DNA from 2 places in the Paenibacillus sp. FSL F4-0097 genome. Region 2 is predicted to be linked to the other one. Evidence: predicted binding sites of a transcription regulator. Region 2 holds the regulator's gene; the other holds the start of a gene.
What was found. Region 2 encodes LexA, which represses DNA repair genes until DNA is damaged. Its sites were predicted from a motif close to CGAACATATGTTCG; they were not measured.
Positions count from the first base shown of each region.

Region 1: a site for LexA is predicted at 2,433-2,446, ahead of recA (recombinase RecA). Genes of this name have one in related genera too.

Region 1 covers NZ_CP151965.1:4,124,654-4,129,086, forward strand. The annotation lists gene rny (ribonuclease Y) at 1-143, opposite strand, end outside; gene MHH86_RS18415 (RecX family transcriptional regulator) at 463-1,188, opposite strand; gene recA (recombinase RecA) at 1,299-2,363, opposite strand; gene MHH86_RS18425 (competence/damage-inducible protein A) at 2,664-3,950, opposite strand; gene pgsA (CDP-diacylglycerol--glycerol-3-phosphate 3-phosphatidyltransferase) at 4,059-4,433, opposite strand, start outside.
Region 2 covers NZ_CP151965.1:3,856,090-3,860,522, reverse strand. The annotation lists gene MHH86_RS17315 (MBL fold metallo-hydrolase) at 1-282, shown strand, start outside; gene MHH86_RS17310 (hypothetical protein) at 332-910, opposite strand; gene MHH86_RS17305 (hypothetical protein) at 1,130-1,510, opposite strand; gene MHH86_RS17300 (L,D-transpeptidase) at 1,663-2,001, opposite strand; gene lexA (transcriptional repressor LexA) at 2,179-2,805, opposite strand; gene MHH86_RS17290 (LysM peptidoglycan-binding domain-containing protein) at 3,057-3,470, shown strand; gene MHH86_RS17285 (DUF896 domain-containing protein) at 3,580-3,789, shown strand; gene MHH86_RS17280 (hypothetical protein) at 3,839-4,360, shown strand; gene MHH86_RS17275 (HAD family hydrolase) at 4,395-4,433, shown strand, end outside.

The sequences.
Region 1 (4,433 bases), 270 kb from region 2:
TTCGCATTCTCAACGATGACAACGGCTTCTCTTTCTGCGCTTTGGATTTTAGCTTCTGCAAGGGATTTACGAATAAAATAACCGAACCCAAAGAATATTGCAGCTACAACGAGAACGATAATGACCCAGATCCATGATTCCAGCATCTGTTCACCTCCTCGTTGGTTCCTCTCCAAGGTATATCCCTGGGAATTGTGCAGTTGTTTAACTATCCGTTCATCACCATACAAAAAACCGGTAAACAACCGATTGCCATACTGCACATGCTGCACATGCACACTGCCCGCCTTATCCGGCGATTACATTTCATATGAGTTGTACGTGAACCGTTTAAAACAGTCTCCTTTTTGGGAAGGAAAAAGGATTCTAATTTTATGCCGATTCATGTTATATTTTATTATTTATAAAAAGACATTGTCAAGAGAGTCGATATACGCATTAATGTCAAGAGAATCAGTGATTCTAGTAAAACTCCTCATCTTCACCTTCATAATTGTCTTCCGCAAGTAAAGTATTGATCACTTGGCGAACCATATCGCCCGAGAATCCACGGCGCATAAGGAAGGCTCCAGTCTTTCTTCGCTTATCTGAAGCGTCTCCACGGATGAGATTCCATTTCTTGCGCCCTGTTTCGAGTGCACTCTCCAGCTCTTGTTCAGGAGTAATATTCTCCAAAGCTTCCGATATAAGGGTTTTGTCAATCCCCTTCTCACGTAGCTCTTGTCGAATCCACATCTTCCCTTTCCGCTGGTTCGCTATTCGTTGCTCCGCCCATTGCTTAGCATATAAAGGGTCATCAAGAAATCTTTCCTGCTGTAGCCGCTGCACCACTTCCGCAATAATAGTCTCTCCTATTTCCTTCTGGCGTAAACGGCGAGTCATTTCCATAGCGGTGCGTGGTTTACGTTCAAGATAACGGAGGCCTTCCACATAAGCTCGTTGACGCTCATCAGCTACAACAATTTCTTCCAAATCAGCCTTCATAAAAGAATTACCAGTAATCATTCGATATTTAATCATGACGTCCTCGTGCACAGTCATGTTATATGCTCCGAAATGTATGATATAACGGTGGTCAGATTTCTTTTGACGTTCTACTTTAGTGATCTCTAAGAGTTCTCCTTCAGGAAAATCAGATAACACCTGCTCATCTTGTTCTTCTGCTTCAAAATCCAGTTGTATTACCATAGTTGTTTGTCACCTCATAGCAATAGATCAGTTATCGTCTTACTTTCAATACTTGTTAAGAAAAGACACCCTGCAACAATCAATCACAGGGCGTCCTATTGTTTAATATACTATTCGATTTCGAGGAGCAATTTTTCTTCTTCCTCTTGCTCTGCAACAATCTCATCATTATTCGGCGCAGCAACAATAGTGGATAAATTACTTGCTTCACGGATCTTATTCTCAATAATAAGGGCAATATCCTGATGTTCCTTCAAAAACTGCTTAGCATTCTCACGACCTTGGCCGAGACGCTCGCCTTCGTAGGAATACCATGCACCACTCTTATTCACGATATCCATTTCAGTACCGATATCTACAAGACTTCCCTCTTTGGAAATCCCTTCACCATACATGATATCAACATCAGCCTGTTTAAATGGAGGGGCTACTTTATTCTTCACAATCTTGATCTTAGTACGGTTACCAACCACATCGTTCCCCATCTTGATGCTCTCTACGCGACGTACATCTAAACGTACAGAGGAGTAGAATTTCAATGCACGACCACCCGGAGTTGTCTCAGGGTTACCGAACATAACACCGATCTTCTCACGAAGCTGGTTGATAAAGATAGCAATCGTATTCGATTTGCTAATGGCACCAGAAAGCTTACGAAGTGCTTGAGACATCAAGCGAGCTTGCAGTCCGACGTGGGAATCACCCATATCGCCTTCAATTTCAGCCTTAGGTACCAAAGCAGCAACGGAGTCAACGACAATAATGTCAACGGCTCCACTACGAACAAGTGCTTCGGCGATTTCCAGCGCTTGTTCACCCGTATCTGGCTGAGAAAGCAGCAATTCATCGATATTTACGCCCAAGTTACGTGCATATTTCGGATCAAGCGCATGCTCGGCATCGATAAAAGCAGCTTGTCCGCCTTGTCTTTGCACTTCTGCAATAGCATGAAGAGCAACTGTTGTTTTACCTGAAGATTCCGGTCCATATACTTCAATAATACGTCCCTTTGGAAGTCCGCCTATACCTAACGCAATATCAAGTGCCAAAGATCCGCTAGGTACAACTTCCACTTGCATATGCGTGGATTCTCCCAGTTTCATTACCGAACCTTTACCAAATTGTTTTTCTATTTGACGAAGCGCCATATCAAGCGCTGCACGACGATCTGACAATCAGACCACTTCCTTCACTGTTTATAGTAATATAATAACGTGTTTTTAAGGTCTTGCCAAGCTTTTTTTCGAACATACATTCGTTTTTTTTGTCTTGGGCGTTATTTATCCCTTTTATTGTAAGCCTCCCTCCGGAGATAGAAGTTAATTAAATTCTCCACTCCACCGGACATCAACGACTTATGATCATGAGAAAGCATCGTGATCAAAATCTCTGCAAATATACAAAAAACCGCAGCAAAGAAATCTCAGTGCCACGGTTCTTCCGTATGTGTTTATTATAACTGGGCTAATCTCCCATTACAAGTCTGAACCCTCAAGAGGTGTCTCCACCTTGCGTTCCTCAAGTCTCCGCCAGAGACGATACAGCAAAGCCTTAACTGTTCGTAAGCGGATATTTTCCCGCGTACCTTTAAGATTAAGCTCATAAACCTCTGTCTTACGTCCCCGTTCAGCCAAGCCGATAAATACAAGTCCAACAGGCTTTCGTTCAGAATAACCCGGTCCAGCTACACCTGTAACAGATAAGCCGAAATCGCTGTCTGCAATCATTCTCACTTGGTCAGCCAACACCTCGGCAACTTCTCGGCTTACGGCTCCAGGGGCATTGGGTCCCTCCAAATAAGCACTTGGCACATTCAGCAGCTTTTTCTTTAAGTCATTTGAATAGCAGACGATTCCGCCGGCAAACATCGAAGCACTGCCTGGAATATTTGTTATACTCTCCATCAGCAAACCTCCGGTGCAGCTCTCTGCCGCACTTAAGGTCAGGCCGGCATCCGCCATCCAATCCACTATCAATTGCTCTAGCGGCACATCAATGTTCGCATACAAATGTTCCGGCAAAATCTCCTTGATTTGTTGTTCCAGTATCTCCAGCTTTTTTGTAGCTTCATGCTCAGAAGGGGCCTTTGTCGAAATACGAACAGTTACCTCTCCCTCTTTGGCATACGGAGCAATCGTTGGATCAGTCTGACTGCGAATCAGCTCAATGAGCTTGTCCTCCAGCAGTGATTCTCCGATGCCGGCAAATTTGAGCATTTTTGAATAAAGCGGTGTTTCGTTCGTCAAGGCGTGCTGCTGTAGCCACGGTACTGCTTTATCTACGAACATCGGTTTCATCTCACGAGGTGGACCTGGAAGCACAATATAATATTTCTTCTCATGCTCAAAAGCAATCCCAACCGCAAGACCGATTTCATTCGGCAACGGTGTAGTTCCTTCAATTATAAGTGCCTGTTTGCGGTTATTTTCGGTCATAACGATCTTACGATCATCAAAGAAACGTTGTACATGATCCATCGCCAAACGATCAATGTGGAGCGTTCTACCTAGCGATGCAGCCAGTGCGTCTTTAGTCAGATCATCCTCAGTGGGGCCAATTCCGCCTGTAAAGATAATAACGTCGGCCCGACTCTGAGCGATCTCGATGGCTTGCTGCAGGCGGCTGCTGTTATCACCGACAACAGTTTGAAAGTATACATCGATCCCGATGGCAGCTAGCTCTATAGACAAAAACTGGGCATTACTATTCACGATTTGACCGAGCAAAAGCTCTGTCCCTACTGCAATAATCTCCGCTTTCATACCTGGCTTTCGCCTCCTAGTTATAATGTAGGTACACTGCTTTTAGATTTCAAAAAAGGTAATAGGTGCTTCACCTATTACCCTTCCTTGTATGTCCAGCTTACATGCTTACGCATTATGCAGCTGTAGCAGATCCTTATTCTTCACAAAATAATCAATTCCAGAATAAATAGTGATCAGCGCTGCGGCCCAAATAGCAATATCGTCTACAGGAATACTGACAAATTGAAATGGGAAATTATTCAACAACAGCAGTGAAATCGCAACAATTTGTACAACCGTCTTTATCTTGCCCCATTTGCTGGCGGCAACCACTTTTCCCTCTAGCAATGCAATCTGGCGAAGTCCGGTGACTGCAAACTCACGACTAATGATTACAATAGCAATCCATGAATCGCATCTGCCCAGTTCCACAAGTGAAATCAGAACTGCAGATACCAGCAGTTTGTCCGCAAGTGGATCAAGGAGTTTACCGAGATTGGT
Region 2 (4,433 bases):
GATCATGCCAACGGATATCTGTTTACAGGTGATTTATTGTATGACGTTACGCCAATCTATGCCTTTTACCCTTCGACTAGTCCGGTTGATTTAGTGGCATCCTTAGAGAAGATTACAGAAATTCCAGGGGTTACCCAAGTATATGGCTCTCATAATACACTGGGTTTAGATCCATCTATTTTACAAGAGGTCAAAAAGGCAGTTCGTGAGTTACGTGAGCAAAAGGTAGTGGCACATGGTACGGGTATTCACCAGTTTGATGGGTTTAGTGTGCAATTTTAGGTTCTTTCTATTTCGAAATCAAATGAGAGGTATGGCGATAACAACTTAATTATTCAGATACGATTGACCTGAAGAGTGCATGCAATTGTTGTACTTGGGAGTAAGCTTCCTTGTACTGGTTGTCGGATTGTTGAATAGGCAATAAACCCGGCAAGAAGGAAATACAATACACAGGCGTTTCTTTGCTGTTCATATATAATTTAAGCGTGAGTTCTTCTATCACATTAGCTTCTTCATCAGCTTCCTTAAGGACGTTAATATCTGCACTAGTTGCAGTTGTTTTGCTGTTTTGTTGTCTTTTGGAGACTTTTGAAAGGGTAAGTGCGTTAACCACAATCTCGGATCCCATTACATTATCGAAAGAGTATAGCTTTGCTACTGCTTTTTTGTTGCTCTTCGGATTTCTGGTGCCTATTGCTAATTTTTTATTAGGTTCGTTAAGTGCGATCAAGTGAGATTGATTGGGGGGAATGAATGTTTTGGTGAAAATGATGTTAAAGGATGCAGCCGCATTAACTAGCATAGAAATATCAGATGAAGTGGATAGCGTTTTCAATTTTATAATGGCGGCACTTAGAATTAAAACAACTCCTAAAATAGCAAATAAGTACACTAAGATAATCAGCATATAATCACCTCCCAGTTATCTCATTAGACTCAAATTGTTGCTTATTGAAAGATATGCCTGAATGATCCCCACTAGTATCTTTTAAAAGGGAAATTCGTGGAATTATAGGATCGGCTTCGGAATTAGCCCAAAAAAAGCACCCGGAGAAACCTGCCGATTCTGCAAATGGCGCAAAATTGGGGGTTGCTGCAAGGGTGCTTTTTAAGGTAAGTATATAACCTATAGAAAATTGAAGGCAGTGATATGATCGGTATAAACAATCAGCTGTTTGTACTCGATCGGAGTCCCATAACTAGCATAAGGTCTTACAGTAACGTCATTGAGGACAACAAAGTTATAGCTGAAATTTTTATCAGGGTGTTCTGCTCCCAAATAAGATATGTATTCGTCTACTATTACATCATCCATCAAAGATTTTAAATCAAATACATCCTCTTTGTTGGAGACGGCTGGAGAGACGATTCCCTGAATGCTGCCAAAAGAGGTGAGCAAATTCACTTTTTTTCCACTAGCTTGTTCATCATTTAAAAGTAAACCGGACAGCTTACCCAGTGCATCGACTTTAAAATCGACGAGGGTTCTAATTTTTGAGTTATTCAAAACTAAACACATCCTTTTCAATTTGCAATCCTGTTAACAATATTCGACATATAATCACCAAACTCCTAGTATGCTAATGAAAAAATACTTACTTATGTAATGACCCCCATTCTGTATATGGTGATTTGGGGGTTGTGAGGTCCTCAGCGAATTCAATTCCTTATCGTTACTCGTGTTCCTATAGGGACGATAGCTGCGAGTGTTAACACATCCTCGTTGTACATCCGGATACAGCCGTGGGATACCTCTTTCCCAATGGAGGAAGGATCATTCGTTCCATGAATCCCGTAGTGTGGTTTAGACAGTCCCATCCAAAAGGCACCAAAGGGACCACCTGGATTGGGTTGTTTGTTAATAATCGTGAATTCTCCCACTGGGGATTGGGTTAACATCTTACCAATGCCGACAGGGAAACCTCTAATCACAATATCATTGTCCAGAAGATATAACATTCTTTGGGTCAGATCTACAATAATTCGGTAATTTGGCATTATGCACAACACTCCTTTCTAATTAGGATATGAGCAGAACGCCTAAACGGTTATTCATAGAAAATGCCCATTTTAGCGAACGAGAACAAATGTTCGTTAGTGGTTGAGAAAGCAAAATACACAGAAAAAAGGCTGTTCCGCATTTGCGGAACAGCCTTTTATGGTAGGAGTGCATACTTAGTGGATATCTCGAAACAATCCGATGACTCTTCCGAGAATAGTTACGCGATTAAGGCGAAGAGGCTCATAAGCTGGATTCTCCGGCTGAAGCCGTATATGATCACGTTCCTTGTAAAAGGTCTTAACGGTTGCTTCATCTTCTTCAGTCATGGCTACAACGATATCTCCGTTGTCCGCTGTTTGTTGTTGGCGAACAATTACATAATCACCATTCATAATGCCAGCATCCACCATACTATCACCCATAACTGACAGCATAAATACTTTGTTGTCACCTACATAGTGAGTAGGAAGTGGGAAGTAATCCTCGATATTCTCTGTAGCAGTGATAGGTACCCCGGCGGTAACTTTACCTACGACAGGAATCCGTGAGATGGTCTGGGCGAATTGGTGAACATTCTCTGAATCCTCTTGGCCTAGTAATTCTATTGCACGTGGCTTCGTTGGATCTCGACGAATAAGTCCCTTCTTCTCAAGCCGGTCCAAATGACCGTGAACTGTGGAGCTGGAAGCAAGGCCAACAGCTTCTCCAATTTCCCGGACGGAAGGTGGATAACCCTTGCTGCGGACTTCGCTTCGTATAAATTCCAGGATCGCCAGCTGGCGACTTGAAATCTTTGACATTGGAATCAACCCCATATAGTAATGTTTGGGAAAATTATAACATAGAACTACCGTTCGCACAAACATAAGTTCTAACTATTATAAATATTAATCTGCTAGAGTTAAAAAATGGTAGACGAATGATAATAAAATGTACCACTTGAGTCTCTCAAAAAAAAGAGAACAATTGTTCTGAAATAGTATTGAACAAAACACATGTTCGTGTTATTATGAATTCGAAAGTAAGAACAAGTGTTTGGAGGATGATAATTATGCTAAAATACAGTACATACCGCAGCATCTACGATAAGGCCCCAGTGGTTGAATCTTTAGGACATAATGACGTTGCCCGTAATTCCGCTAAGGTAAAAGAGATAACGGAACGTTTGCTAGGAGGGATGATTTCGTTGTTCCGTCAGGACTTCTTTATTAAGTTAATATTGATTATCGTGCTAGTATTTTCTGGCCTAACAGTAGTGGGAAATGTATTTGCAGGATCGACGACTATAATGAAGGAAGAGAAGCGGATTGTGGTTGAACGTGGAGATACACTATGGAGTATTGCCCTTAAGAATAAACCGGCTGATATGAAGACAGTTGTTTATATAGAAGGAATTAAACGTTCAAGTGGGATTAAGAGTAGTCAAATTAACGCTGGAGACATACTTACTTTACCTATTTATTAATTTTCTGAGAACATAATAGAATGACCAGTAGAGCTTGCAGGGAGTAGACCTTGACAAGCTCTTTTTCTCATGGCAGAGTTAGAATTAATTTATAGGGGGAGGGAAAGTATTGAATATTGATGAGTTGGTCGCGCGAATTAACGAATTGGCACGCAAACAGAAGAGCGTAGGCCTTAATCAAGAGGAAGTGGCGGAACGCGCCAAGCTTCGTGAAATTTACCTGGGGAATATCCGCAATAACTTCCGAGCACAATTAAATACTATTGAAGTAGTAGATAACGATGAGCATGAACAAGGTAACAAGGGGCTTAAACATTAGCTCGCTGTTCCTTTTCATAGATATTTCAGGATGACTAGGGGGAACGCACATGGCCCGTTCTTGGGAAAGAATGGTTCAACGCAACACACAGCAAATCAACAAGCAAAGAAAGAAACAAGGTAAGGATACGATTTATGCCTCTAAATCTCCTACCCAGAATGCCGAAGTCTTTAAAGGTCGCAACATTGCATTTCCGGTAGTGTTAGTGATACTTGGCACTATGTTTTGGGTAGTTGGTTCTATTGATCAGGCCAAAGGAAATGGCATGCTGGCTAATTGGTTGGGAGTAGTACTGTACTATTTGCTGGCAGCGCTATTGTTCTTCCGTCGTCCGTACTTGAAGGTGGAAAAAGCAAGACTGTCTACTATTAAATTCAATCGCGAACGCGGGCTTCCAGCTGCAGATATTGAGAAAATCACCCTTTCGCGTGGAGCTGTAGTCATTAAGCACAAAGGGAAACGTACGAAATGGATTTTCACAAGACTTATGAATCGCTATGATACTAATGCGATGAGTACACGATTAGAAGCATTTGCTAAAGCTCACAACATTGAAGTAGTTCACGAATAGAACTAGACCAGTTAAAGGGAGAGGGAGACCTGTAATGCCAATTTCTGCTGTACTATTTGACCTTGATGATACA